3 regions of the Colwellia sp. MEBiC06753 genome follow, and region 3 is predicted to be linked to each of the others. Evidence: predicted binding sites of a transcription regulator. Region 3 holds the regulator's gene; each other region holds the start of a gene.
The links. Region 3 encodes FNR, which switches genes on or off when oxygen is low (the NO sensors DNR and NnrR bind a similar motif). Its sites were predicted from a motif close to TTGATCTAGATCAA; they were not measured.
Positions count from the first base shown of each region.

Region 1: a site for FNR is predicted at 4,932-4,945, ahead of ACOB82_RS13275 (glutamate-cysteine ligase family protein). Genes of this name have one in related genera too.
Region 2: a site for FNR is predicted at 2,792-2,805, ahead of ACOB82_RS08195 (TraR/DksA family transcriptional regulator). Genes of this name have one in related genera too.

Region 1 covers NZ_JBQMTM010000016.1:73,368-83,415, reverse strand. Annotated here, with positions in the region: gene ACOB82_RS13290 (methyl-accepting chemotaxis protein) at 1-302, opposite strand, end outside; gene ACOB82_RS13285 (response regulator) at 587-2,230, shown strand; gene ACOB82_RS13280 (hypothetical protein) at 2,278-3,306, opposite strand; gene ACOB82_RS13275 (glutamate-cysteine ligase family protein) at 3,309-4,784, opposite strand; gene ACOB82_RS13270 (class I SAM-dependent methyltransferase) at 5,070-5,801, shown strand; gene ACOB82_RS13265 (efflux RND transporter permease subunit) at 6,251-9,355, shown strand; gene ACOB82_RS13260 (efflux RND transporter periplasmic adaptor subunit) at 9,397-10,048, shown strand, end outside.
Region 2 covers NZ_JBQMTM010000008.1:46,109-56,156, forward strand. Annotated here, with positions in the region: gene ACOB82_RS08185 (DcaP family trimeric outer membrane transporter) at 1-289, opposite strand, end outside; gene acs (acetate--CoA ligase) at 439-2,337, opposite strand; gene ACOB82_RS08195 (TraR/DksA family transcriptional regulator) at 2,859-3,167, shown strand; gene ACOB82_RS08200 (YdcH family protein) at 3,180-3,434, shown strand; gene ACOB82_RS08205 (hypothetical protein) at 3,612-4,145, opposite strand; gene ACOB82_RS08210 (exonuclease domain-containing protein) at 4,346-5,047, opposite strand; gene ACOB82_RS08215 (putative nucleotidyltransferase substrate binding domain-containing protein) at 5,052-6,899, opposite strand; gene ACOB82_RS08220 (DUF4212 domain-containing protein) at 7,102-7,350, shown strand; gene ACOB82_RS08225 (sodium:solute symporter family protein) at 7,350-9,086, shown strand; gene ACOB82_RS08230 (hypothetical protein) at 9,215-9,655, shown strand; gene ACOB82_RS08235 (hybrid sensor histidine kinase/response regulator) at 9,690-10,048, shown strand, end outside.
Region 3 covers NZ_JBQMTM010000006.1:6,354-16,401, reverse strand. Annotated here, with positions in the region: gene ccoP (cytochrome-c oxidase, cbb3-type subunit III) at 1-731, shown strand, start outside; gene ACOB82_RS06400 (FixH family protein) at 886-1,380, shown strand; gene ACOB82_RS06395 (heavy metal translocating P-type ATPase) at 1,380-3,773, shown strand; gene ccoS (cbb3-type cytochrome oxidase assembly protein CcoS) at 3,770-4,048, shown strand; gene ACOB82_RS06385 (sulfite exporter TauE/SafE family protein) at 4,045-4,716, shown strand; gene fnr (fumarate/nitrate reduction transcriptional regulator Fnr) at 4,766-5,485, shown strand; gene uspE (universal stress protein UspE) at 5,663-6,592, shown strand; gene ttcA (tRNA 2-thiocytidine(32) synthetase TtcA) at 6,729-7,622, shown strand; gene ACOB82_RS06365 (NCS2 family permease) at 7,711-9,003, shown strand; gene ACOB82_RS06360 (hypothetical protein) at 10,027-10,048, opposite strand, start outside.

The sequences.
Region 1 (10,048 bases), on a different contig from region 3:
AAAACGCGCCAATCTCTAAAAATTATTAAAAACGCCATCAAGATAAATATTTCAAAATGAACTTCTATTAAGCCATTGGTTTGGTGTATATGCAGCGCAGCAAAAATCATTGCTGCAATGGCAGAAACATGGCGTGTGAGCCAAAGTTCAGGCACGGTTTTAATAAAATAAAGTGGTACTAGTAAGGCGGGTAAGCCAATTACAAATGCTGCAATGAAGCTTTGATAGATAAAGGCTAACGCAATACTTTCTATAAATAAGCCGACAAACAGGTAGGTAAAAAGCTTGGTGGTATTGTGCATAAAATTCTCGCTAAAACTGTGTAAATAAACGAAAATCCATTTCATAAAGTAACTATAGTCAGAATCGAGAAATTCGGATCACAAAGTATTTATTTTTTAACGACTTTATTACACAGCTAATAGCTGCTTTTGTGCAAAATCGCTGAAGTTTTAAGCAATTAAGAACTATCTCGCGGGCTAAGTATATTAAGTGTTTCAAATGCGGTTAGGTGGTGTTATAAACGATAAGTTAAATATAAAAATAAATGCTTAAAGCGCGAAAGGGAAAAGGGAGTAACTCGGGCTTGGATATAGAATTACGCAATGCATTGGAAGATTTTAGCCAGCTTAATGTGCTAGTCATCGATGATAATACTTTGGTTCATGGTTTACTTACAAAAACCTTTTATAACCTTGGCATTCGAGAAATACGCTGTGCTCAAAATGCTTACTATGGCATAAGATTGTGCCAATCCATGCATTTTCATGTGGTTATTTGCTCTTTTAACGTCCAAAGTGATAAAGATGGTTTTCATCTGTTGGAAGAGCTGAAATTTAAAGGTTATGTTAACAAAAGTACGGTATTGATATTTTTAAGCTCTGATACCGATCAAAGCCTGGTTAACTCAATTATTGAACTACAACCCGATGATTTTTGGGCAAAACCCTTATCATCTGCAAATGTTGCTAAGCGATTAAAAGCTACTTTAGAAGTTAAGCAAAAACTTTTTAATATTTATCAAGCCATTGATAATAAAAACTTCTCAAAAGTTATCTATTATGCAGACCGTCATTTATTAGACGGTAGTTTGCGTCAATATCATTCAAATATTTTACGGATGAAAGGCGAAGCGTTAATTAGCTTATTGGAGCTTGCCGAAGCCGAGCATTTCTTTAAATCTTTGCTAAAAAGTTATCAGTATTCTTGGGTATATCTAGGTTACGTAAAAGCGCTATTAAAGCAGGGGAAGTTGCAAGAGATACAAAGCTTGCTTAGTGAACTTATTGAGCGTAAAGACACCCGATTTGCTACTCATGACATGTTGGCGCAGTACTACATAGAGCAAGAAAACTATAGCCTAGCTTATGAAGAAATCAAAAAAGCAACCGCGCTAGCGCCACGTAATATAGAACGAAATAAAAAATATTGGGATTTAGCCCGATTAAACCATGACCATAAAGGACAATATCAAGCAACAAAAACGATTGCACAAAATGCTAAAAATTCGGTGCATGACTCGCCATTATTGCTATTAAATGTGATCCGAGCAGGTATTGATTTGTCATGCACTCTCTCAGAGCAGAGTGCGCTACCTATATTAAAAGAAGCTGAGCGCTATATTGATACACTTGAGTCGAACTATGAGGATGCTCACTTATTTAAAGAGCAAATATTAGTGGCGCAAGCGCGAATTCATCATGTTCGTAATGAAACCGCGCGTGCTAAAAGTATTGTTGATAATCATCTTTCATTAAAAGCTAGTGTTGAAATAGAAGATAACCTAGATAAAGTTAAAGTATTTCACGAGTTAGGTATGCGTGAAGAAGCACTGATAATTCTAGAAGCTATTAAAAATCAAATATCTGGCGACTCATTAACTAGCCAAGTAGTTAATCGTTATGTAGAGCAAGAAATTGAAGAACGAAAGGAAATTCATTACACACCAAAACATCTTTATGAGATGGCAATTGAACACTTTCAGAAAAATCGCCTAAAACCAGCATTTGATGAGTTAACTAAAGCCTTAGTGTTAGCTCCCACCAATGCTAAGTACAGTATTAGTTTATTAAAGGTGTTGCTAGCGATGGATAAAGCGAATGAACTTTGTGAACAACATATTAGTGCCGCTGAACAGGCAATATCTGTGCTCGATAATATGCAATTTACAGGCAAGAATTTAGATACGGTAAGCCAATTAAAAGCGCAGTGGTTATTGGTACATCAGTAATTTAAATGAATGGCAATTGCTATACAGTAAATTGATTAGTCCAGCGTTTAAAAGCGCTGGCGCCTTGCTAAATAAAATAAGCAATCATTTAACGCCAGTTCAGGGTAGGAGGTTGCCATAAACAAACGCATATCCTGCTGGCAAATTAATTGATTACCGTTAAGGTAAAAATAATCTTCCAACTTGCCGTGATGCTCATCACCTTCAAGCGATAAATTAGCTAAACCATTTTCATCCAGCCAAGCAATGGTTTCACCATTAATGTTGGTTAGGTAATTTAATTGTTCAATATCACTACGCATGGTGATATTGCTTTGTTGTGCTTGATTGCTATAGGTAAGAGAACAGTTTTCCGCTACTTTAATTCGCATTGGCTGGTAAATAACTTCCACTGATTCTAAGTGCTCACCAGTGTTTAAATCTTCCCTTAATAAAAACCGAGTAAGTCCTTGGCAGGCTAATTCGTGTGAAATTTCTTGCTTGGCACCACCACACTCAACAGTGATCACCGGACAATCAAAAGACAATTCCATTAACGCGCCTAGCTTAATATGTGTGACTATCATAACGTTGCAGAACAAACTGGCTAAGGCTAAATGTTCGTGGCTTTGGTGACAACTTACGCTAAAGGCGGGGCTATCGCCGGAGGTATTGTGTAAATCGATAATCGCTTCAGGATTAACTTGGCGAATACTGCTAGCGATCATCTGTGCCCTAAGATAATAGTGACTTAAGCTGGTGCTACCGAAACATCGATTAAGATCAAAACCATCACTTGGAAAGCGCTGACTAAATTCTGGTTTGTATTTGGCCGCTTCCACTGAACCAATAATCACACGAACATTAATTGCAAGGTTTTCAAAGGCGTTGGTTTTTATTAGCTGGTGCAGCGCATAAAAGCCAGAAGGCTCATTACCATGTAATAATGTGGTTATTGCACGCCAAGGCAGTTGTTCATTGTTAACAAAGTCAATTACAGTAGTTGAAGTTAACTGGTGCAGCCATTGCAAAGGCGAATCTGGAATTTCAGCAGGTTGTGGGTTTTGCAAATAATCAAGTTTACTAAAATCAATCATGGTTATAGCTCCCACTGAGAAACAGGCATATCAATGCGACTATGTTGTTGGTAACTTTTAACGAGTTGTTGGCAGGCAGTTTGAAAATCGAATTGTTGCTCAAGCTGCGCCAGCTTATCTAATTGCCACTGCGCGCCATTTTGTTGGTTATCCAGCCGTTGCTGAATAACGGCTAAATATTGCGCACTTTCAGCGGCGTCTATACCTAAATCGGTAAGTCCTTTACTGGCGATTGGGACAAGTGTTTGCAGCACATCGCTGATTGCGACTTCTTCACAGCGATATTTATTGTTTAACGGCCATAATATATTGGCATTTAAGCCATATTGCGCCGCGCGATAAAAATTATATTCAGCATAGCGAAATGGGATCAAGCTGATCAGGCGTTCTATATTGTCAGCTAAGCCGTTGGCAAGTCCGATCGCAAATGCTGCATTTGCCACCATATCAATTGCACTTGGGCCAGCGGGAATCGCTCTAAACTCAATACGAATGTGACCATTGCCTTGATTGCTGTACACCGGACGATGCCAAGGCCATAAAGTGCCCATATGTAAATTTAGCTCATTTAGAGGCGGTAAAGTGGTACCGTCAGTATTTTCTGCTTCTTCTGTAATCGCAGGCAAAATTACCGGGTAGAGCGATACCGCTTCAGCAAAAAGTTGCCAAGGACTATGTCGTAGCCAGCCAAAGCCAAAGTTTACCCGTGTTGGCTCTTGCCAATTCACCTTATCACGGGCACGAATATCAAGTGATTGTTTAAATAGCGCAATTCGAGTTTCATGCCATAACTTTTTGCCAAGTAGAATCGGTGAATTAGCGGCGATAGCGGCGACTAACGGAGCAGTAAGTTGTGCGGCATTAAAGACGGATACAAAGCGTTCAGGCTTTACCATTAAATGCACTTGAAACGATGTGTTAGCACCTTCGGCACAAATATCATTAAAGGCTATTTTAAGCGACTCTTGGCCATTGATGTTGACTGAAAAAGCTTCGCCACGTTCTTGGTACAAATGATTGGCTAAACTCTGATAGCGAGTGAGTTTGGTCATGTACTCCACCGACAAATGGTGCTTTTCTAAGGTAGGCAAAATACCAATAGCAACAGGGGTGATATTGTGCGCTTGCGCTACTTCATGTAATTGCTCAGTTTTTTGTTTGATTTCTTGATGCAGTTGACTTAATGGTTGTTGGCTATGTAAAAATGCTGATAGGTTTAATTCAAGGTTATATTGATTAAGCTCAGGTTGAAATTGGCTATCGTTAAGTTGTTGCAGCAAAAACTGATTAGTAAAGCTAACGTTGCCACTATTACCTGTGAGGTACATTTCTAATTCAGCACCAATTTTAAGTGGTGCATCACCAAAGTTTGGACGCGCTAATATCGTGTTTAAGGTTTCTAATTGCTGGTAGAGTTTTTGTTTAAATTGTTGATAATCTTGCTTGGTAAATGTGCCTTTGTTTATCGCTGTGCCCATAATCTGTTGACGCCTTTTTTTCGTTATTTAATCGAGAGTTGTCATTATTTTTCGTTCACTGCAATTACCAGTATTGGCTATCACATCTTAAATTTCAAAGCCTTGCATCATTGGCTATCACTGTGACATGAAACGTCCGATAAATTGTTGATAGAGGTCAAAGTTTTTTGCAAAAGCGTTTTAGCGGTTTAAAATTGCTTTTACATATTTAGCAACACCTTAACTTTTTACATTTAGCTAAGTTGTTTCATAATCAATGTCGACAAGAACAACAAGGAATAGGCTATGCAAATTTTGAAAATACATCAGGTTGGAAAATGGTTATCACTGGTAATTTTATTAGTCACTAACCATGCGTTCGCAGCTGTGCCAGAACGCAGTAATGAAGATATTGCCAGAGATAAAACCAGTAAAGGCCAAGCAATCATTGAAATGGCCAAAATAACGCCAGGTATGAAGGTATTAGACTTACTGGGTGGTAGTGGTTATTACAGTGAGTTACTAGCCGCTAGTGTTGGGCACTCAGGGCTGGTTTATTTGCACAACAATAAAGCCTACATGCCTTATGTTGAAAAGCAATTAGTTGAGCGCTTGAAAGATAAACGCCTGCCAAATGTAAGACGATTTGATAAAGAGTTAGGTGATTTAGATTTTGCTGACGAAAACTTTGATGCGGTGTTTTTCGTTTTAGGCTATCACGATATTTATCATGTTACAGATGGTTGGAAAGTTGATCGAGACGCGCTGTTAAAACAACTGCAACTGGCGGTGAAAAAAGGCGGTAAATTAGTAATCATCGATCATGCCGCAAAAGCTGAAACCGGCACAAAAGACTCGCAAGATTTACATCGTATTGATAAACAATATGTGATCAATGAATTAACCAGTCTTGGCTTCGTCTTAGATACTGATAGCAACTTATTAGCTAACCCTGATGACGATCATACGCTAACACCATTTGAGCCAAGTATTCGGCGGAAAACTGATCGCTTTGTGCTGATTTTCACAAAAGCATAATCAGTTATTTTAAAAACAGTTTTATTTAAAAGAATTATTCTTTAAAAGAACGATTAAAAGCTATTTACAAACGTGCACAAGATACTAATTTTAGTATAAAAGCCCCGCAATAACGCTGGGCTTTTTTATGCCATTAACTTGTGGTTTTTTTAAGTTTTCTCAAGGTTAAAACAAGGCGAATTTAAGAACTTTTTAACGCGTTGACCTATCAACATCCCCGCTTAATATCAGCCAATAAATGTTGCTGAATATTTCACCAAGTGTGTCGAATTATGTCGAGCTATTGCAAGGCGTTTCTAGGCTGCAGTTTATCTTGATTTAACCGAGTTTCATCCTATTTTAACTAGCGAATAGTTACCTTGTTGTTACTTTTTATTCACAAACAATTACTTTGCTAAATTGCTTACTGAACGTATTTAGCTTGTTACGATTCAGGGACGGAGAATAAAATGAAACTAACGTCGACAGCACTTCGCTCACCAGCAGCTGTATCGGTTACTGTAGCGTTAATCCTATTAGTGGGGTTAATCAGCCTAGTTAAATTGCCCATTCAGCTTTTTCCAGATATTGAGCGGCCTCGTATTGCCATTCAAACTTTCTGGCGTGCAGCGTCTCCGCAAGAAGTTGAATCAGAAATTATTGAACCACAAGAGCGAGTGCTGCGTGGTATTCCTGGGCTGCATTCAATGAATGCCTTTGCCAACCGTGGCTCAGCATTTATAAATTTAGAGTTCGGCGTAGAAACCGATATGGATCAAACGCTGATTGAAGTGATCAGCCGAATGACTCGTGTGCAAAATCAGCCGCGAGATGCTTTGCCGCCAAGAGTTATGTTAGGTGGTTTTGGCGGTAATACTCCTGCATTGACTTGGTTCTTCTTACAAGCCTTACCCGGAAATAACCAGCCAGTAGATAGTTTTATCGATTTTGCCGATGATGTGATTAAGCCGCGTATTGAAGCAATTTCTGGCGTGGCTGGGGTTCAAACTTTCTCTGATCAAAATCGCGAAGAGCTACAAATTCGCTTTGATCCAGTTAAGCTTGCCGAATACGGCATTGAGATTCCCCGATTAATTTCACTGGTTACCGCTAGTAATAATATCTCTGGTGGCTTTGTCGATGTTGGTCGGCGCCAATACACCTTACGTTTCAACGGAAAATACAAGCAAGATGAACTGACCAATCTGATATTAGAGTCGAGAAATGGCAGTAATATTCGCTTAGGTGATGTTGCGAGCGTTGATGTTAGAAGACAAGATCGCCAGCAATTGGCAATTCAAAATGGCAACCCTGCATTTTCGATGCGCATTGATCGAGTTAGCGGCGCAAATGTCTTAGATACACTGAATCGGGTTAAGCAAGAAGTCGCACTGATTAACGACGAGTTACTGGCTGATAAACAACTAACTATGGTGCAATCATTTGATGCTTCAGTGTTTATCTATCGCGCCATTAACCTAGTGCGCAACAACTTGTTTGCCGGTGTCATTTTATCGATTTCGGTGTTATGGCTGTTTATTCGGCGAATACGGGCAACACTGATTGTCGCTACCGCAATTCCTATCAGTTTATTTACCACTTTTATTGTGCTGCATTTAACTGGCAGAAGTTTAAATGTTATTTCGCTCGCTGGCTTAGCCTTTGCCGTGGGGATGGTGCTAGATGCCGCCATTGTTGTATTGGAAAACATTCTGAGAATGCGTGAGCAGGGCAAAGATAATCATCAAGCCTCAGAACTTGGTGCCCAGCAAGTGTGGGGGGCGCTATTAGCATCAACGGCGACAACGGTGGCTATTTTCTTACCTGTGTTCTTTTTAAAAGATATTGAAGGGCAGTTATTTGGTGATTTAGCGTTAACCATTGCCATTGCGGTATCCGTTTCTTTGCTAGTTGCTGCGGTGTTATTGCCGGTGCTGGCGAAATACTTTTTACGTAACCAGCAAACTAGCGATCCACATCAACTGCTTTGGCAAAAGTTAACATCTACTGTGATGAGGTTGACCAATAATAAAACTAAGCGCTTAGTGATGGCTTGTGTCTTACTGCTAGTGCCAATTGCAGTGAGTTATGTCGCCATGCCCAAACTGGATTATTTACCGCCAGTTAAACGTGATGCAGTTGATGGTAATTTACAATTTCCACCGGGTGCCAATATCAACACCATTGAACGCGAAGTTGTTAGTAAAATTGTAGCGCGCTTACAACCTTATATGGATGGTGAAAAGCAACCGGCACTAAAAAATTACTACCTGTTTAGTGGGCCATTTGGCGGCAGCATTGGTGTTCGAGCGTTAGATCAATCCAGAGTGGATGAATTACTTGATATTGTTCGAAATGAAGTGCTGGCTGATTTGCCGGATACTCGCGCATTTGCCTATCAAGGCAATTTATTCGGCGGCTTCGGCGGTGGTAGACAAGTGCAAATGCAGTTGCAATCTAAAGATACCCGCGCACTGCAAGAGGCGGCAAAACAAGGATTAACCCTAGTTGATAACGCCATCGAAGGTGTAAGCGTTCAAGCCAATCCTGGTGTTGAAATGGCAGAGCCAGAGCTAAGTTTAACTCCAAATGATCGCATGATATTAGAGCAAGGTTGGGAGCGTCGTCAGCTTGGCAATGTTGTCAGAACGTTAGGTGACGGTCTTTATGTTGGTGAATATTTTAACGGCACTAAACGTATTAATATGATTTTACGTGCGGAAGGTTGGGATGATCCGGATAATTTAGGCGACGTGCCTGTGGTTACTGGCAATGGCACTATTACTCAACTTTCTGAATTAGTGCGAATCGATCGCACTGTTGGACCAACCCGATTAACTCGAGTCGATGGCAATCGCACAATTACGCTAAATATCAACCCGCCTCAAGGTTGGTCATTAGAAGAAACGATTGATGTCCTTAAAAATCAAGTTGAACCAAAGTTACGTGAACTGATGCCAGCAGACGGCCATATTTTATATGGCGGTAGTGCCGATCAGCTTGAAAAAGCCATCGGCGTGATGAGTGAGAACTTTGCTTTTGCTTTAGTCATTTTATTCTTGTTGATGGCGGCATTATTTAAGTCAATCAAAGATAGTTTACTTGTGGTTATCACTATTCCGTTGGCAACGGTTGGCGGTGTGTTGGCGTTACAACTGTTAAATCTTTTTGTCTTCCAACCATTGGATTTACTGACCATGATAGGTTTTGTCATTTTGTTAGGTTTAGTGGTTAACAATGCCATCTTGCTGGTGCACCAAACACGGTTGGCTGAGCTTACAGGTTTGAGTCGAGAGCAAGCGGTACAGCAAGCACTTTTACTACGACTAAGACCTATTTTTATGAGCACCGCCACTAGTTTCTTCGGTATGTTGCCGCTGCTGTTAATGCCTGGCACCGGCAGTGTTATTTACCGAGGTTTGGCTGCCGTGATTGTTGGCGGGCTAGCGGTAAGCACGATTTTTACCATAGTGTTATTGCCGTGTTTATTGCGCATTACCCGTCAGGATTTTTATTTAAAACACGCAAGTGCTACGCCAATGACACCTATTACTCATATTACCGAAAAGAATTAGTACCCAACAGAACTAGTACTCAACAGAATTAGGAAGATTTTATGAAAACGTCATTTTCAGTTATTGCCTTAACAGTGGCTTTTACTGTCACCAGTCATATTAACCAAGCCTTGGCAGCAGATGCGCCAAAACCGCAACTAGTTAGCGTAGAATATGCTAAAGCAGAACAAGTTAGCCCAACCATGTGGCTACCAGGCAATGTTATTAGTCGGCGCAACTCACCACTGTCGGCGGAACAAACGGGTCAATTATTGTGGGTAGAAGATGTTGGCACCAGTGTAAAAAAAGGCCAAGTGCTAGCCAAACTTGATAATCGCCATTTACAGTTGCGATTGGCTCAGCAGCAAGCAGAGCTTAAACAACATCAAGCTGGCGTTGTTTATTTAGAAAAGCAACAATCGCGGATGTCAAAGTTAAATCAAATGAATAATACCGCTTTAAGTGAATTAGAGCGCATTGTCAAAGACTTAGCAGTAGCGGTCAGCGAGGTAGATGCACTTAATTTAGCGATTGAGCAAACCCAACTAGCTATTGAAAAATCAGAAATAGTAGCGCCGTTTGCCGGCAGTATTAGCCAGCGCTTCGTTAATGAAGGGGAGTTAGTTACCTCAGGTCGCCCTGTGTTGCAATTGGTTGATACTCATCATTTAGACATCAAAGTTGCTGCACCTTTGTCAATTGCCCCTTTTATTC
Region 2 (10,048 bases), on a different contig from region 3:
CTAAAAAGCCGGTGACGTCACCGTGGACGAACTTCATATTAAGCCGCGATTCATTGGCGAAGAATTTTGTTTGCGATTTATCTTTCGGTAACACCGCACCACCGCCAATCCAGAAATCTCGGTAGCCGACATCACCGTCGACATAGCGATAATCAATTTTTAAGTAGCCACCAAAGGTTAGTGTATCTTGGTCGGTCAACTTTAACTCATAGCCTGCGTGTGCGCTTGCTGCCATTAATGATAAAGCTGATGCAATTAAGGTTTTCTTAAACGACATTACTGTTTTCATTGTGCTCTCCCGCGTTTATAGCCTTGAGATTGATGGTTTTTTATTGTTGCTACCAAGACTTCATCTACTGGCTAACTGCTTGTTGTAAAGTCAGTTTGAGCGCGGTTGCGCCCAAACCTTTATTGTTATTCTGTGAGTGATTTTGGCCATTATTCCTCTAAAGTACTTAAATCGCCTTCATCTTGACCAAGCGCTCGTGCTTTAAGCACTCGGCGCATGATTTTACCGGAACGAGTTTTCGGTAAGCTGTCGACAAACTGCACGTCTTCTGGTGTCGCAATTTTGCCCATTTCGTTACCGACGTGTTCGCGCAGCTCAAGCGCTAATTCTTTGCTTTGTGCCACCCCTTGTTTGAGGATAACGTAGGTGTGAATCGCGTTACCTTTTAGCTCATGTGGTAAACCGACTGCGGCAGCTTCACTGACCTGAGGGTGACTAACCAGTGCGCTTTCAATTTCTGCCGTACCTAACCGATAACCGCTGACTTTCAATACTTCGTCCATACGGCCAATAACCCAGATGTAGCCGTCTTCGTCTTTTTTGGCGCTATCACCAGCTAGGTAACGCCAGTTGCCTTGATCATCTTGGCTCCAATATAAGTCGGCGTAACGCTCTGGATCTTTAAATACCGTGCGCGCCATACCAGGCCAAGGGTTTTTAACGATCAGTTTGCCTTCTTCATTTGGCGCAACTTCATTGCCGTCATCATCAACAATCACCATTTCATTACCGAAGAATGGTTTTGTGGCAGAACCTGGCTTAAGTGGAGTAATAGGCAATGGACAAATCATGAAACCGCCTGTTTCTGTTTGCCACCAAGTATCAATAATTGGGCATTTGTCTTGACCAATGACATGGTGATACCAGCGCCATGCTTCTGGATTGATTGGTTCACCAACACTGCCTAGCAAGCGTAAGCTGCTTAAGTCGTGTTTTTGCGGCCAACGATCGCCAAAGCGCATTAAGCCGCGAATCGCCGTTGGTGAGGTATATAAAATATTGATGCCGTAGTTTTCAATAATTTGCCACCAACGGTTAGGGTAAGGGTAGTTCGGCGCACCTTCATACAGCATGATAGTGGCACCATTAATTAGCGGCCCATAAACAATATAACTGTGACCGGTAATCCAGCCCGGATCGGCGGCACACCACCAGCGGTCTTGCGGTTTTATATCAAATGCCATGCGATGGGTAGTTGAGGTATAAACAGAATAACCACCGTGAGTGTGCACCATACCTTTAGGCTTGCCTGTGGTGCCAGAAGTATAAAGAATAAATAGCGGGTCTTCGGCATCAGTATGTTCGGTTTCACATTTAGAGCTGGCGATAGGCAGTGCTTTTAAGTCATGTAGCCAGAAGTCGCGCGACGGCTCCATTTCAACATCAAGTTGATTGTTTTTAACACAGATACACACTTCAATACTTGGTGAGCGCATCATGGCGTCATTGGCAATCGATTTTAAATCAATCGCTTTACCGCGGCGCCAACCACCATCGGCAGTAATTAACACGCGAGACTGGGCATCGTCGATGCGTGATGCTAACGCTTCAGTACTAAAACCACCGTACACAACTGAGTGAATCGCGCCAATTTTGGCACAGGCTAACATGGCAAATACTAACTCAGGAATTTGTGGCATGTAGATAGTCACAATGTCGCCTTTGTTGACGCCCATGCTTTTTAGCACGTTGGCAAATTGACAGACTTCACGGTTTAAACCGTTGTATGAGAAGTTACGAACTTGGCCATTTTCACCTTCCCAAATAATCGCCATTTTATTGCGATTAGCATTGGTTAAATGACGATCAATAGCATTGTGGACAATATTGATTTCACCGCCGTCAAACCACTTATAAAATGGTGCATTGCTTTCATCTAGCACGCTGTCCCATTTTTTATACCAAGTGAGTGTTTCAGCTTGTTCTGCCCAAAAGCTTTCTCGGTTGTCTATCGAATATTGATAAAGCTTTTCATATTCAGGGACATTCGCTTGATCAATCACTTCCTGACTTGGATGAAAGATATCTGCTTGCTTTGGATCTGTCATTGTTAATCTCCACATTCGCTACCGGTTTTTGGTGACAATTGCCCTAAGTGCATTAAGCGATATTCAAAAAGCTGAGCAATAATTAATAACTGGCAGACAATAAACTATTGATGATGAACTAAAGGTAGAGATTACCGAGCGATTATTAAATTAGACCTAAGTCTAATTTTGATGATTTCCATCTTAGACTTTAGTCGTAGAAAGTAGAGCGTGTTGCTCCTTGTTGTATGATTTTGCAGCAATCAATTGCGTTTATATGCTGGGCTTTATGCAGTTCAACGTACTCGATAGGCGTAATTGCAGTGTCTACCAGTTCGTTTTAATGACTTTTACTCGTTGTTACACCGCATTCACTCGGCATAACCAAACTTCACTTGGTGTGCCAAGATTAAAAGCCATTAAATTCGAACAAAATTTATACCACAAAGACCAACACGCTCTAGCGTGATTTTTGTTGTTTTAGATCAAAACTTTCAACAGCAGAGCGCGTACACTAAATGTATGAATTAGAGGTAAGAAAGATGACAGACAACCTAAAAAACCAGTTGCTTGCTAAGCAAACAGAGTTAACTAAACGTATTGAAGCGATTAATAAAGACTTTCAAAAAGGTCGTAGTGCCGACTTTGCAGAACAAACTACTGAAAGTGAAAACGATCAAGTGCTTGATGTTATTCGTGCTGAAGCCTCAGCGGAATTAACGCAAGTTAACAATGCGCTAAAGCGAGTTGAAGATGGTGAATACGGGCGTTGTGTGCGTTGTGGGGAAACGATAAATCCGAAACGACTAACTGCGCTGCCTTATACCGATTTTTGTATTAGTTGTGCTTAAAAGGATAGAGTTATGTTTAACGAAAAACACGATTTACATCACGAATTTCCTGAGTTTAAACAAGAGATTCACGAGCTGAAAATGAATAATGCCCATTTTGCCAAGCTGTTTAATGAATATCATCAGCAAAATGATGAAGTGATACGTATTGAGCAAGGCGTTGAAAATACTTCCGATGACTATTTAGAACTGCAGAAAAAACAACGCTTGCAGTTAAAAGATGCATTGTATGCGATGTTAAAAGATTATCAGGTAACAGCCAATTAACTTAATTGGTGACATTCCCTCTGCCTTGGCTGCTTTTTTACCTGTAATAAAGGCAGCCTTTTTTTGGCTAAAAAAAACCTCAGCGGTTGGGAGCTGAGGTGAAAATTAAGATTGATCCAGGTAATCAACCTTTCATTACTTTAAAGGTGTTGCTTTAAAGGCAATGCATTTAACGGGTTAGTTTGAAGCTAATACCGTATTTTCAACATAGTAGTAGCCATCTTTAACTTCAGTTTTTTCACAAGTGTGTGTCGGTTGTTTTGAACCTAACGTGCGTTTGTTACGACATTTCATTTGCTGTGCATCGACACCATATTTTGTTTGGTATTGCGCTGCTTGTTCTTTGGCTAACGTTAAATATTCTTGTGGTAACTTGCTTTCAAGTAATTCTAATGGACGGCGCCAGTGACTATTTTTTTGCTCATTGGCAACACTTAACCAAGCATAACTTTTTAATACATCTTGATTTGTACCTTGGCTGTTTAAATACATAGTGCCTAAAATATATTGCGCTTGCTTTTCACCACGCTTAGCGATGATTTCTAATGCTGGCAATGCTTTTTCGTAATCTTTGGCTGAATATAAATCTAGAGCTGATTGGTATTCGGCTTTGTAAGTATCAACTTCAATTAAGTCGGCGTTATTGGTTGCTGCCATGCTGGCGGTAGAAGCAAATAGTAGACTGCAAAATGCGATGATTGACTTGTTCATGGTTAAATCCTTTAAACGTTTTCTGTTTGTTACTTAGTAAGATGCAGTAACCATTACAAAGGTTGTGCCAGCAACGAATAAATTTTTTAAGTAACTGTAATCATTGATAAATTAAATTTTATTTGTTGTAAGTATTATTGAGGCAGGATCAAGGTTTTTGTTATTGATTAGTCAAATTAACTAAAAAGTTAATGTTTTAACTAACGTAAAAAATGTTTTAATGACGTAGTTGGTTTGTGATGTGAAGCTATTTCAGCCAGCAGTAATTCGGCAGTGGCTACGGCATCGTTTAATGCGTTGTGGGCATAATGTCCGGGTAAATGATAACTATCTCTTAGCGCGGTTAAGCGTAAGTTAGATGGGTCGTAAGCGGCTTGGCGCATATCAAGGCGACGCTTAGCGACCACTAAGGTATCGATTATTGGATAAACGGGCGCATAGCCGTAAAGTTTTTTACAGGCATAAGCCAAAAAGGTTTGTTCTACTTTGGCATAGTGTACCAGCATTACTTTGCCAGCAAGGGCATTTAGCAAGCGTTCAACAGCGTGCTCTAAATCATAGCCACTAAGCGATTCTTGTTCGGTTATTTGATGAATGGCAACATTGTCTCCAGCACGCTGCTTTTGACTTTTAAGTAAAAAATGATCGGCGGTGCCAAGTTTAATATTAAGCTGCTCAACACTCACATAACCCATGCTTAACAATTGATCACTTGCAGCATTCAACCCCGTAGTTTCAAAGTCTAACGATAGCATTGGTGTATCAGCTATTGCTGCATTGGTATTAGGAAAGGGCACCGATAAAAATGCTTTTAGCGGGCCATCAGGTACTTTCGCCAATAAACTGCGACGTTTAGCTTCTAGCCCGAAAAAGTGAGTGAATAGTTGCGGTGGCCAAGACATGAGATTAATAAGTTGTTTGTCGGTTGTCTTGCATGGTTTTAATGACTTTAAACGCATCTTTTAGATGCTCGCGCTCAAGCCGAGATATTTCTTTCGGTGATAAAAAGTTATCAGCATCTTCCTTGGTAATAAGTTGTTTGGCTTGATGTTGCAGTCTCAAGGTTGTAAGAAATTCAAAGGCATCTATTAAATTAGCCGCTGATGCTTTGGTTAATGAACGTGTGCCCGCGGCTTGCTTTAACCGCTCTATGGTATTGACCGAAGTAATCCCTTCTTGCAGCGCATAAATTCTTGCTAAATCAACGATGGGGGCAATGCCATTGTGTTTTAGATCCATGGCTTTTTTATTTTTACCATTTGATACTAAAACGAAATCACGGAAAAACCCCAGTGGTGGCTTATGTTGCAACGCATTTTTAGATAAATGCGCGATAAATAAAGACGCTTTTTGGGTTTTAGCTAACGTAGATTGCTGTAGACGATTAAGTAATTGGGTGTTGCCATAAATGGTGGTTAAATCGAAAAATATACTGCAATGCATTAATGCTTTTGGATCGGGTGTATCTATCCACTGATTAAAGTAACGTTGCCACACTGCTTCTGTTTGTCGCCATTTAGAGTTGGTTGCCATGACATTGCCTGGACAATAAATAAAACCACATTGGGCTAAACCATCGCAGACAAATTTAGCGAGGCGTTCAAACCATGGCGCGTGTTCGGGTTTCATGCTGTTGTCGATGATTAAACCATTGTCCTGATCTGATTTTGCCAACTGTTCTTGGCGCGCTTGTGAGCCTGCAGCCACCCACGCAAAAGGAACCGGAGGCTTGCCATATAGCACTTCGGCTAATTCAATTAAACGAATAGTGAAGGCCATAGTGATGGCGCTAATACTTTTGCCTACTTGTTCGGCTGGTGTGCCAAGTTTTGCCATTTTAATTTGCAGCTTCGGAATTATTTTGCTGATTTCGGCAAGCTCATCAATATCGGTGGCTTTATGGATCAGACTGGTAAGATTAATGGCATTTTGTCCTTCAAAGTGCATTAAATCAGTAATGGTGAGCATACCCGCTAACTTGCCTTGATTAGTGATGGGTAAATGATGAATATGTCGACTATTCATGGTAATTAGCGCATCAAACGCGGTATTTCTAACATCAAGCAAGGTAATGTCTGAGGTCATAATTTCACTGATGGCATGAGAGGTATCAACATCTCCGGCAATACAGCGCCGACGAAAATCTTTATCGGTCACTATGCCTTTTACGGCTTCATTGTGGTCAATGACCACTAAGCAAGAAAAACCGAGTTCGGTCATTTTCTTCGCGGCAGCAATAATTGATTCAGTATCATAAATGGTCGCCGCAGGCGATTGGTAAAGTTGTTCTATTGGCGTGTTGGTTAAACTGGCATTTATTGCGGCTTCATGCTGAATATTTGAAACGGTGCTTTTCAAGCGTTCTTCGGCAGATTGTTCGAAAAAGCCAATAACATCTGCATAGTCTTTCATACAGGTTAATAACGCCTGTTTTTCAATGGCATAAAGTAGGCTGTCTTCTTCACAGATGACATTGGATTTTAGGTATTTTTCGGGATAGCCAAAAATAGTACAAATATCACCTTCGCCATATTTGCCGACTAATTCATCCTGTTCATCGGTGTAACTGAGCGCCCCTTTGCGTACAATAAAAAAACTTTTTGCGTCACATTGCTCCGGCGGTAATTCTTGATCATGAGCCAAGTAACAAATATTGATATGACTCACCAGTTCAGCAATAGCGGTGTTAGGTAAGTGCTCAAATGGAGCTATGCTGCCAATAAACGCATAAATTTCACTTAATTCATTGTCCATAACTAGCTACACCAAGAGAAGTTTGTTTCTTGTCATTTTTAGGGAAGTGCAATGGTGTGGTCAATAATTATTCTAAAAACCTAGACTAAAGTTGAATACCTCGGTGAAAAATTCCTTGCTAGTGTTTATGACTAGGTGGAGAAATCCCCCTGTTAATAACAATTAGATAAATAAAAAACAAACAGGCGAAAACGAGGAGAGAATTGTGGAAACAAGTTACTGGCAGGAAAACCTGCGACTAATTTTTATCTGTCTCATTATCTGGTTCATCGTATCGTTCGGCTTCGGTTTATTGCTCGTTGAACCATTAAACGAAATCCGCTTAGGGGGTTATAAGCTTGGTTTCTGGTTTGCTCAACAGGGCTCAATATATACCTTTGTCGGATTAATTTTCTGGTACACCCATAAAATGAATCAACTAGATAAAAAGTATAACGTGGAGGATAAGTAATGGATGAATTAAAACTCTATACTTGGATCGCCGTAGGCGGTACCTTCGGGTTATATTTCTTTATTGCTTGGTGGGCTCGAGCGGGTTCAACAAGTGAGTTCTATGCTGCTGGTGGTGGTGTTACACCAATGCAAAACGGTATGGCGATTGGTGCCGATTGGATGAGTGCAGCGTCGTTTATTTCAATGGCCGGTCTTATTGCCTTTTTAGGTTACGGGGGCTCTGTATTCCTAATGGGCTGGACCGGCGGTTATGTGCTGCTGGCCATGTGTTTAGCACCATATATGCGTAAACATGGCAAATTTACTGTGCCTGAATTTATCGGTGATCGTTTTTATTCTAGAACGGCACGTATTGTGGCAGTAGTTTGTTTAATTATCGCGTCAGTAACCTACATCATTGGTCAAATGAAAGGGGTCGGGGTAGCGTTTTCTCGCTTCTTAGAAGTTGATTACGATATGGGCTTATACATAGGCATGGCTGTGGTATTCGTTTATGCAACCTTAGGTGGCATGAAAGGTATTACTTATACGCAAATTGCTCAGTATGTTGTGCTTATTACCGCTTATACTATTCCTGCAATTTTCATTTCATTACAATTGACTGGTAACCCAATTCCGCAATTAGGTCTGGGGTCGACACTTGCTGATGGTAGTGGAGTTTATTTACTCGATAAACTCGATATGGTGGTCTCAGACTTAGGCTTCAAAGAATACACAACCTCGACCTTAGGTGGTGTTGAAATGTTTGCCTACACTATGTCACTAATGATTGGTACTGCCGGCTTACCACACGTAATTATGCGCTTTTTCACTGTGCCTTCAGTTAAAGCGGCACGTCAGTCAGCGGGTTATGCCTTAGTATTTATCGCGTTGTTATACACAGTGGCTCCTGCAGTAGGTGCGATGGCTCGCTTCAACTTAATGAATACTATTGAGCCAGCAGCTGGTGAAAACTTGGTTTATGATGAGCGTCCTCAATGGTTTAAGGACTGGGAACATACAGGTTTATTGCAGTTTGAAGATAAAAATGGCGATGGCAAAATTCAATATGTTGCTGATGCTGAAAAAAATGAAATGGTCAAAGTTGACCGTGACATTATGGTATTAGCTAACCCATCAATTGCTAACTTACCAAACTGGGTAATTGCCCTAGTGGCAGCAGGTGGCCTTGCCGCGGCATTATCAACTGCAGCAGGCTTATTATTGGCAATATCGTCCGCGGTTTCTCATGACTTGATGAAAGGGGTATTAGTGCCGGATATGAGTGAGAAGAGCGAACTGCGGGCAAGTCGTATTGTTATGACGCTGTCAGTGCTTTTCGCTGGTTATCTGGGGCTAAATCCGCCAGGATTTGCTGCCGGTACTGTTGCCTTGGCGTTCGGTTTAGCAGCCTCGAGTATTTTCCCAGCATTAATGATGGGTATCTTCTCGAAAAATATGAGCAGTAAAGCAGCAATTGCCGGTATGTGCGCAGGCTTAGGTGTGACCATGCTTTATGTATTCCAGCATAAAGGCATAATGTTTATTCCAGGCACCTCGTTCTTAGGTGGTATGGAAGAAAATTGGTTCTTAGGAATTTCACCTAATGCCTTTGGTTCAGTTGGCGCCTTAGTGAACTTTGCAGTGGCATTTATTATGCTAAAAGCAACAGGTCCAGCACCAAGCCATATTCAAGAAATGGTGGATAACTTCCGTACACCGCATGGTGAAATAGCGGCCGCCCACGATCACTAATATATTGCTAAATGAGAGATAGTTCCCTCTCTAAAGGTTAAAGGCTCCAATTTGTTCTGTAGCATGTTATGTTGCAGCATTGGAGCCTTTATTTTAATAAGATAATAAAAAAACAAAGAGAATGCTGTATGACTCGACATACCAAATTAGCGATATTAATAGCGCCATTCTTAATTCTTGGTGGCTATATCGCCTCAGATTACTATATGGAATATCAGGCTCAACAGGAAAAAGTCATTCAATTAATACCCGATGGTCACTGCGACATTATTAACGAGCACTGCATTTTGCAGTCGGGCGAATTTAAAATTAATGTTTATGATAAAGATGGCAATACTGGCGTTAATGGTACATTTCCCATCGACAGCGCGGTGCTATTTATCGTTGATTCGGCAAAGCAGTTTCATACCTATGATATGACGATGGCTGATAGCCCATATTATTGGACGGCCAGTACTGATTTAAATCAGCGTCTAGCTGAAAAAGGTCAGAAGCAAAAACTTCGGGTGATTGTCTCGATAAAAGGTGGTAAATATATCAGTGAGTTCTATAGTCAAACGGTAAATTAATACCAATTGAAATAAGTAGGAATAAAGCGCGATAATGTTTGCAAATTGGCAGTTAGTGGCACTGAGTTTAAGTTATATCGGGCTGTTATTCGGTATTGCTTACTTAGGTGATAAATATCGACATCAACTCGCCAAAAAATGGCAACCGTTTATTTACGCCATGACACTCGGTGTTTACTGTACATCATGGAGTTTTTTAGGCACTACAGGCCAAGCATCAACCAATTTCTTATCTCACCTGCCGATATATCTAGGCCCCATTTTACTGTTTATTTTTGCTTGGCCGTTTTTACAGCGGATGATCCGCATCAGCTTAAAATTAAATCTCACTTCGATTGCGGATTTACTTGCTGCGCGATTTGGTAAATCACACAATTTGGCGATTGTTGTGAC
Region 3 (10,048 bases):
GGGCGGGTTTACTTGGCTGGCAAAGCTCTAACCAAGGCGTACTAACTATCGAAGAATCAGCTGCACGTACTGAGGCAAACTTGAAGGAAAGCTCAGGCGTACTTAACCAGTACGATCGTGAAGTTAAATTAGCTGACGATAAATACGGCCCAATCTTTGAAGCCTATGCTGCCCGTAGTATTGAAGACTTAGCTACCGATGAAGCGGCACTTAAAGTAGGCCAACGTTTATTCCTACAAAACTGTGCACAATGTCATGGTTCAGACGCCCGTGGTACAACTGGTTTCCCTAACCTAGCGGATAACGATTGGTTGTACGGTGGCGAGCCAGCAATGATCAAAGAAAGCATTATGAATGGCCGTAAGGCACAAGGTATGATGGCTTGGAAAGGTGCATTAGGCGGCGAAGCAGGCGTTAAAGAAATGGCAGCTTATGTGCTTAGCTTAAGTGGCCGCGAACATGACGCTGACTTAGCAGCAAAAGCAGCGCCTAAGTTCGCAATGTGTGCTGCTTGTCACGGTGCTGAAGGTCAAGGTAGCGCAGCAATGGGGATTGCCCTTGGTGCTCCTCGCCTGAACGACAACATTTGGTTATACGGTGGCTCACAAAAAGCAGTTGAAGAATCAATTCGCAATGGTCGTGCCGGTGTAATGCCAGCCTGGAAAGACATTCTAGGTGAAGATAAAGTTCACTTAATTAGTGCTTACGTATTTAGTTTATCAAACAACTAAAAACTTAATCTAAGTTATTATTTTAAAACGCCTTATTAAGTATTTAATAAGGCGTTTTTTATTGATATAGATCGTAGATTTTAACCTTTTATTATTGGAGCAGCTAAAATAAAAGGCTACAATAACGACCATAATTTTTTATCAGATTTATTCAATGAAAACACCTTGGTACAAAGAGCCTTGGGCTTGGTTAGTATTTTTCTTACCTTTTTCTGCCGTTGTTGCAGGTATTTCAACCGTTATTATTGCCAATACCGACCCGGATGATTTAGTTGTAGGTGATTACTATAAAAAAGGTAAAGCCATTAATTTGGAAGTATCTAAAGTAAAAGAAGCGCAAAAATTAGGCATGAAGTTTGGTTTAAAGCTCGTTGATAACGAACTGGTAATAAAGCCTACTGGAATAGAAAAACAATTTCCTATTTTAAATGTCAGCTTTTACCACCCTACCCAAAAAGAAAAAGACTTTAATTTGGCATTAACACCCGATGGCAGCGGTTATTTTCGCCATCAATTTGAGCAATCAAAAGCAGGAAAGTGGCGCGTAACGCTATCTTCGTTTGAGAATACATGGAAGATACAAGCAACCATTGCTCTACCTCAAGCCAACTTTATTGAGTTAATTCCGAACCCAGCTGAAGCCCAGTAATGTCAGAACCTTGTTTTCATTGTGGCGAGCCTATCCCTAAAGGCATCGCCCTTAATGTTGTTATTGATAATAAAAATCGAGCAATGTGCTGTGTGGGTTGTCAGGCAGTTGCCGAAACTATCGTTAATAACAAGCTAACCGACTACTATAAATTTCGCACAGAAAATGCTCCTAAAGGCACACAACTGGTTCCTGAGCAATTACAACGAAACCAATTGCTTGATGATGACAACTTACAACATGAATTTACCCACCAAGCTGGCGAGTATAGAGAAACCATTTTAACCGTTGATGGCATTAGCTGCGCGGCATGCGCTTGGCTAATTGAAATGAAATTGGAAAAAATTGAAGGCATTGCCAACATTTCGGTTAACGCCACCAGCCAACGGGCCAACATCAAATGGCAAAATGATGTTATCAAACTGAGCCAAATTATCGAAAATATTGAACAACTGGGTTATCACGCCCTACCGTTTAAAGCCAGCGACAGTGAGACAGCAAACCTAGCACAAAGTAAAACCTTTATTAAACGACTTGGCGTCTCCGGCATTTTAATGATGCAAGTTATGATGATTGCCATTGGCTTATATTTTGGCGCGTTTTCCGATATGGCTGAGCATAATTTAGTCTATCTGCGTCATGTTAGCTTAATACTAACTATCCCAATTATTTTCTATGGCGCATTCCCATTTTATGTCGGCGCAATAAACGCCATTAAAGCCAAGCGCCTAAGTATGGATGTTCCCGTATCTATTGCGATTTTACTGGCATTTTTTGCCAGCGCCTGGGCAACGGTAACCCAACAGGGTGAGGTCTACTTTGAGTCAGTCTCTATGTTTACCTTCTTATTACTTATAGGTAAGTTTTTAGAGTTTCGCGCACGATCACGCGCCGCGCAAGTATCAGCCAACCTGTTAAAGTTAATGCCAATGACAGCAACAAAATTGGTTGATGGCATAGAACAATTTGTTACGGCAAAATCTTTACAGCGCAGCGATCAAATTATTATAAAGCCTGGCGAAACAGCCCCTGCTGACTGTGTTATAGAACACGGAAGTAGCCACTTTAATGAGGCTATGCTCTCAGGTGAGCAAAGAGCGGTTGCCAAAACTATTGGAGATGAAATATTTGCAGGAACGATTAATGGCGACGGCAACTTAATTGCCCGAGTACAGCAACCTGGTAGCGAAACATTTTTAAGTCAGCTTATTCGCTTAAGTGAAAGTGCTCAGTCGCACAAACCTAAAATTGCCCAGTTATCTGATAAAATCGCTCAATATTTTGTTGCGATAATTTTATTAACCGCCATCGCCACCGCCCTTTACTGGCAACAACACTTGCCGGAAAAAGCGTTTTGGATCACCTTGTCTGTGCTGGTTGCCACTTGCCCTTGCGCGCTTTCATTGGCAACGCCAACAGCGCTTACCTGTGCTACCACCAAACTTAACCGCAATGGCATTATGATTAAATCAGGCCATGTTTTAGAGACTATTCCCGAGGTTGATATTTTCGCCTTTGATAAAACTGGCACTTTAACCCAAGGCCAGTTTCAAGTTGATCGTATTATTCATTTTGAACAAGGCTACACCGATCAACAACTATTAGCATTAGTTGCCGCTTTAGAGACGCATTCACAACACCCGCTTGCCAAAGCATTTAACGCAGACAGAGATTATTCAATTAATGCCGGTTATGTCACTGTGCATCCTGGCCTTGGCGTTTCTGGCGACATTGATGGTAATAACTTTACCGTTGGTAAAGTAAGTTGGTTGGTAAACACAGATGATCATGAACACGCAAACACTTGCATTGATGCACAAATTGCGGTTTGTAAGAATGAGCAATTAATTGCCGCAATTTATTTATCCGATAAGCCAAGAGATGAGGCTAATTCGGTTATTGAACATTTACATCAAGCCAACATTAAAACAATCATGCTATCTGGCGATAGCCAAACAGGTTGTGAAAAAGTAAGCAAACAACTGCCATTAGACGAAGTACATGCAGGCCTTTCAGCCCATGAAAAAATGGATATTGTGCAAAAGCTGCAAGCAACAAAAACCGTTGCTATGGTAGGTGATGGTGTTAATGACACGCCAGTATTCAGTGCCGCTCATGTTTCTATCGCTATGGGCGGTGGTACAGATGTCGCGAAAAGTGGCGCAGATGCCATTTTATTAAATAATAAGCTGTCTTCTATCACAACACTGCGTAACACCAGTATTAAAACCCGACGTATTATTTACCAAAATTACTGTTGGGCAATTGGCTATAATGCTATTGTGTTGCCATTGGCTGTTTGTGGATTTATCACCCCTTACCTTGCGGTTATCGGGATGTCTGCAAGCTCGATTTTAGTGATTACCAACTCGCTGCGACTTTTAAAATCATGAGTGTTATTTACGTACTTATTCCTATTGCGATTATTTTAACCATTGTCGGGATTTACCTGTTTTTTTGGGCGGTTAAAACCGAGCAGTTTAACGATTTAGAAAAAGAAGGGTTAAGTATTTTATTTGACGATGAAAGCAAACAACAGGCCTCAGACAAGCATGCTGGTGCACAAGAGAAGCCAATTGACGCTCAAAAAAGCCACATTGAAGTTGTAGAAAACACCGCACAACAATCAGAAAAAACAACAATCAACGGTGATTCAACCAACAAATGACCTTAGATTTACTTTCCGCATTTGTTATTGGTTTACTAGGATCAGGACATTGCCTAATGATGTGTGGTGGCGTTTCAGGTATGTTGCTTTCGGCAATTCCTCAGCAAAACCACAAGCAAAAATGGCAATTTACCCTTGCCTATAACCTAGGACGCATTGCGTCTTACAGCATTATTGGCGCAATTGTCGGCTTTACCGGTTCTTTAGCAGCCAAAAGTATTGGCTTTCCTCTGCATGCATTACGGCTAATTTCTGCCATTTTTTTAATTTTACTTGGGCTCTATCTTGGTCAATGGTTAATGTTATTAACCAAAATAGAACAAGCTGGAAAATTTATTTGGCAATTTATTTCACCACTGGCCAGTAAAGTACTGCCGGTTGACTCAAATGCCAAAGCACTGGCATTAGGTATTATATGGGGCTGGTTACCCTGTGGCCTGGTTTATTCAACACTCACTTGGTCAATGGCCAGCGGCAGCATGGAAAATGGCGCCTTAATTATGGCAGCCTTTGGCTTAGGAACATTGCCGGCGCTACTGTCATTATCATTCGGCATTTTTTCAATAAAGGGGCTCTTACAGTCCAATTTATTTCGAAAAACTATGGCTATTATACTAATTGCTTATGGTTTTTACGGGGTCTTGGTTGCCTACCAAGCAATGTTTTAATATCATGGCCTTTGGCTAAACCAATTCAATTGATGAGTTAAACCTGTAAATGTCTGAATCATGTGCTCATAAAAGTCATATCCATTGTCAAAACTGTAGTATCAGCGAGTTATGCTTGCCCTTTTCACTTAATGAAAAAGAACTAGATACCTTAGACAATATCATTGATCGTAAACGCCCAATCAGAAAGGGTGAAAAAATATTCCAAGATGGTGAAGCATTGCATTCATTATTTGCCATACGTTCAGGCACATTCAAAACATTCACCATTGACTCAAGTGGTGAAGAACAAATTACCGGTTTTCATTTAGCGGGCGATTTACTCGGCTTCGACGCGCTAGCGAGTAGCGAGCACCAAAGTTTTGCGCAAGCACTAGAAACCGCGATGGTTTGTGAAATTCCTTACAATACCTTAGATGAACTTTCTAACAGTATGCCTGCGTTAAAGCGTCAGGTATTACGTTTAATGAGTAATGAGATCAGAACTGATCAAGAAATGTTATCGTTACTTAATCGCAAAAATGCCGAGCAGCGACTAGCCACCTTTTTAGCAACTCTGAGCACTCGTTATAAAGCGCGTGGCCTATCGCCAAAAGAATTTCGATTAACCATGACCCGAGGTGATATTGGTAACTATATTGGTTTAACCGTAGAAACCATAAGCCGCTTATTAAATCGTTTTCATAAAGAAGGGTTAATCAATGTCGATGGTAAACTGATTACCTTAAATGATATTGATAAGTTAAATGAAGTCGCCTTATTGAAGTAAAAATAAAAGTAAGGTGTCAACCTCCACTTTAAATCATCATATTTCCATACTATGCTTTAGTCATAATATAGCGCTTTAGTCATAATGTAACGAATGCATTTTTTGATTTAAAACAAATAATTAATTGCCAATAGCGGGCAAACTATTTAAATCAACAATGTGGCAAACGAGGCATAAATGGAAACGTATCAAAAAATACTTGTTGTAATTGATCCAACAACAGAAGATCAAAAAGCACTGAGCCGAGCAATTGAACTAGGCAGCAAAACTGGTGCAAGCATAACGGCATTTCTAAGCATTTTTGATTTCTCCTATGAAATGACCACGATGTTATCAAGTGATGAACGTGATGCGATGCGACAAACAGTGATCAATGATCGCAAGGTGTGGATTGAAGAGCAGATCAAGTCGCTTAACGCCCAACAAAACAATATTACCATTGATGTAGTCTGGCATAACCGCCCATTTGAAGCGGTTATAGATCAAGTGCTTAAGCATCAATTTGATATTGTCATTAAAGGCACCCATGAGCACGATAAATTAAAATCAGTTATTTTTACGCCAACCGATTGGCATTTATTACGTAAATGCCCTTGCCCGTTACTGTTAGTAAAAGAGCATTCTTGGCCAGACAATGGCAATATTTTAGCGGCGGTTAATGTTGGTAGTGACGAGCAAGAACACCAATCACTGAATAACATCATAACCGAAGAGGCCAAGCACCTTGCAGGCCTGATGAACGCTAATGTTCACTTAGTTAACTCCTACCCTGGCACGCCAGTTAATATTGCAATTGAAATACCAGAGTTTGATGCCAGCCAATATAACGACACTATGTTATTGCATCATAAACAAGCCATGGAAAAACATGCAAATGCATTTGGTATTGATGTCGCAAACACACATGTTAAAGAAGGCTTACCGGAAGATACCATTGAAGCGTTATCGCAAGAACTAGACGCAGAACTTGTCATTCTGGGCACGATCGGCCGCACAGGTTTGTCAGCAGCACTAATTGGCAATACTGCCGAACATGTAATAGACAAATTAAATTGTGATGTTTTAGCATTAAAACCAGCCGGATATAAATCTCCACTACAAGATTAACCTTAAGGTTATTTCCCCTCATCAGAATAACTAATGTAACCAGCGCTTAAATTGACAGCGCTGGTTATTTTTTGCTTACTAAATTTGCCCTTTCCTTTTATAATACGCGCCCATTTATTAATGTAGTTCTCTGGGTATGGCTGAAATAGATAACAGAAAAGCGGTTTATGAAGCGAATAAACTGCAAAAACGTCTTCGTAGTAAAGTAGGTAAGGCAATTGCCGATTACAATATGATTGAAGAAGGCGATGTTATTATGGCTGCTATTAGTGGCGGCAAAGACTCATTTGCTATGCTTGATATTTTATTGAGCTTACAAAAAGCCGCTCCCATTAATTTTCAAGTTATTGCCGTTAACTTAGATCAAAAGCAACCAGGCTTTCCTGCCCATATTTTGCCTGAGTATTTTGAATCACTTGATATTCCCTACTACATTATCGACAAAGATACATACTCGGTTGTTAAACAAAAGGTGCCAGAAGGTAAAACCACTTGTGGTTTATGTTCAAGGTTAAGACGTGGCACCTTATATTCATTCGCTGAAGAAATTGGTGCCACTAAAATAGCCTTAGGTCACCATATGGACGATATCGTAGAAACGTTATTTTTAAATATTTTTTTCGGTGCTAAATTAAAAGCAATGCCGCCAAAGCTACGTGCAGACGACAACCGCAATACGGTCATTCGCCCACTGAGTTATTGCCGCGAGAAAGACTTAATTGAATTGGCAGAACTAAAAGAGTTTCCAATTATCCCTTGTAATTTATGTGGTTCACAAGAAAACCTCCAGCGTCAAAACATCAAAGCCATGCTCAATTCATGGGAGCATTCAGCACCTGGCCGTATTGAAAACATTTTTAATGCCATCAAGAATGTCAGCCCAAGCCAATTAGCAGATACTGAGTTATTTGACTTTATTAACTTACCGATTGACCGAAGTGAGTCACGTAAAGCTTATGACTATAGTAAAGAGACTATTTCGTCAACCAATATTGATGATTCTTTAATCATTGACGTTTCCAACGTATAGTTAACGCTTGTTTTTTAATTTACAGACAAATTCACACTTAGTTTAGCCTGTATTAACAGGCAACCAACAATAATAGAAACCATATATTATGATTGAAAAACTCTTTAAGCTTGAAGAGCATCACACCAATGTTCGACAAGAAATCATGGCCGGTGTAACCACATTCTTAACTATGGCTTACATCATCTTTGTTAATCCAACCATGTTGTCAGATACAGGTATGGATGCAGGAGCTGTATTTGTTGCCACGTGTTTAGCCGCTGCCATTGGTTGTTTCGTGATGGGCTTTATCGCTAACTACCCAATTGCACTGGCCCCAGGTATGGGCCTAAACGCATTTTTCACCTATACCGTTGTATTAGAAATGGGCTATAGCTGGCAAGTAGCATTAGGCGGCGTGTGTATATCCGGTATTGTATTTGTTATTTTAAGTTTAATGCGTATCCGTGAATGGCTAATTAATAGCATTCCTCAAGCACTACGTTCAGGTATTGCAGCTGGTATCGGCTTGTTCCTTGCGTTTATTGCGCTAAAAAGCGCTGGTATTGTAGTTGACAACCCAGCCACTTTCGTTGACCTAGGTGATATTACTACCTTACCACCAATTATGGCTGCACTTGGTTTATTCTTAATTGTCGCTATGGTGATCAGAGGCTATAACGGTGCGGTAATGTATGCCATTTTAATTATTACTGGCATCGGCATCTTAATCGGTGATATCGAATATCACGGTTTAATTTCTACACCGCCAGATATCACCCCTACATTTATGCAATTAGACTTAGCTGGTGCCACAGAAATTGGCATGATCAGCGTTATTTTTGCATTCTTATTCGTCGACTTGTTTGATACTTCAGGAACATTGATTGCTGTCGCGCAAAAAGGAAACTTATTAGACAAAGATGGCAATTTGCCACGTTTAGATAAAGCGCTATTAGCTGATTCAACGGCGACAATTGCCGGTAGTATGTTGGGTACATCAACCACGACCAGTTACGTTGAAAGCGCAGCAGGTGTAAGCGCAGGTGGTAGAACCGGCTTAACTGCCGTAGTGGTAGGCGTACTATTTTTACTAGCCTTGCTATTCTCGCCATTAGCCGGAATGGTGCCAGCTTACGCCACCGCTGGGCCTCTATTCTTTGTTGCTGTGCTAATGCTATCAAGCCTTGCTCATATTGAATGGGATGACTTGCTCGACGCGGTACCAGCAACATTAATTTGTATTACTATGCCATTGACCTTTTCAATCGCTGACGGTATTGCTTTTGGCTTTATTAGTTATGCAGCCGTAAGAATTTTCTCAGGTAAGTTTAAAGAATTATCGCCTAGCGTATTAATTCTGGCAGCCTTATTTGTGATTAAATTCGTTTACTTTGACTAATCACCAACTGACTAATCTATCACCTAAGTAAACAGCATAAAGTCACCTCATAGTAGGTGACTTTTGTTTTTCAAGCCAAACCAAAGACAAGTCATAAAGTTCAGAAAAAGTCACCACAAGCCCTTTAAAATAGAGTTACCCTAGCTTTTAATTAAGTTACCTCATTCAATCTAGATTTTCTTGATTACGCCGACGGCCTAACGCTTAATTCATAACACCGACATAACTCTTAATTTAAAATATATTTGCGCTCATTCTCGCCACAGCATTTATGCTGATATAGCCAACTGCACAATCAGAACTTAAACATTCAAATAGAGTTCTGATTTTTAACTTTTGATTCTAAGCATGTTAGCTAACACCAAAATAGAGAACACTATCTACCGCCCCTAACACTGCCGAAAAACGTTCTCCTTTTTACATAGTAACTTTCATAAAGCCTTAAGTAATAGCCTCTCATATGGATGTAAAGCAGACAAAAGCTTTTATACACACCTACACATTAGCTTCCTGATTAACGCGACTGAATTAACCGTTATGGCGCTGCAATGCCTGACATTATAAATAGTAGCTAAGAGTATTTTCTATTATCTTAAATATAGGGATTTTGATTACTGTATTAGGATGCGGAAAGAGGACGCTTTTAATAAAATGCAGGCAATAAAAAAAGGCTGTATTATTACAGCCCTTTATCAATCTATTGGTGATGGCGGGACTCAACAAAACAATATAACACCATGTATTTTAATGAAATATAAATATTTCAAAACATCTTGTACCACAATCTGTACTACATCATTTAAGTATCATGTGACGGAGGAAGTAGATAAAAAGATACAAACATTTGATAAATAAACACATAACACTAGTAACCCACTATGCTTGTCCGATTGATAATCACCTTTAGAGCAATGCAGGCGCATTTTCCATAATATTCACCCTGTAAGCCGCACTCTTCAACCGTACATATGCTCATCTTTAATCAACCATTTGCAATATCAAAATTAAATTTTCACCGACAAACTAAGCACTTACGGCAAGAGAG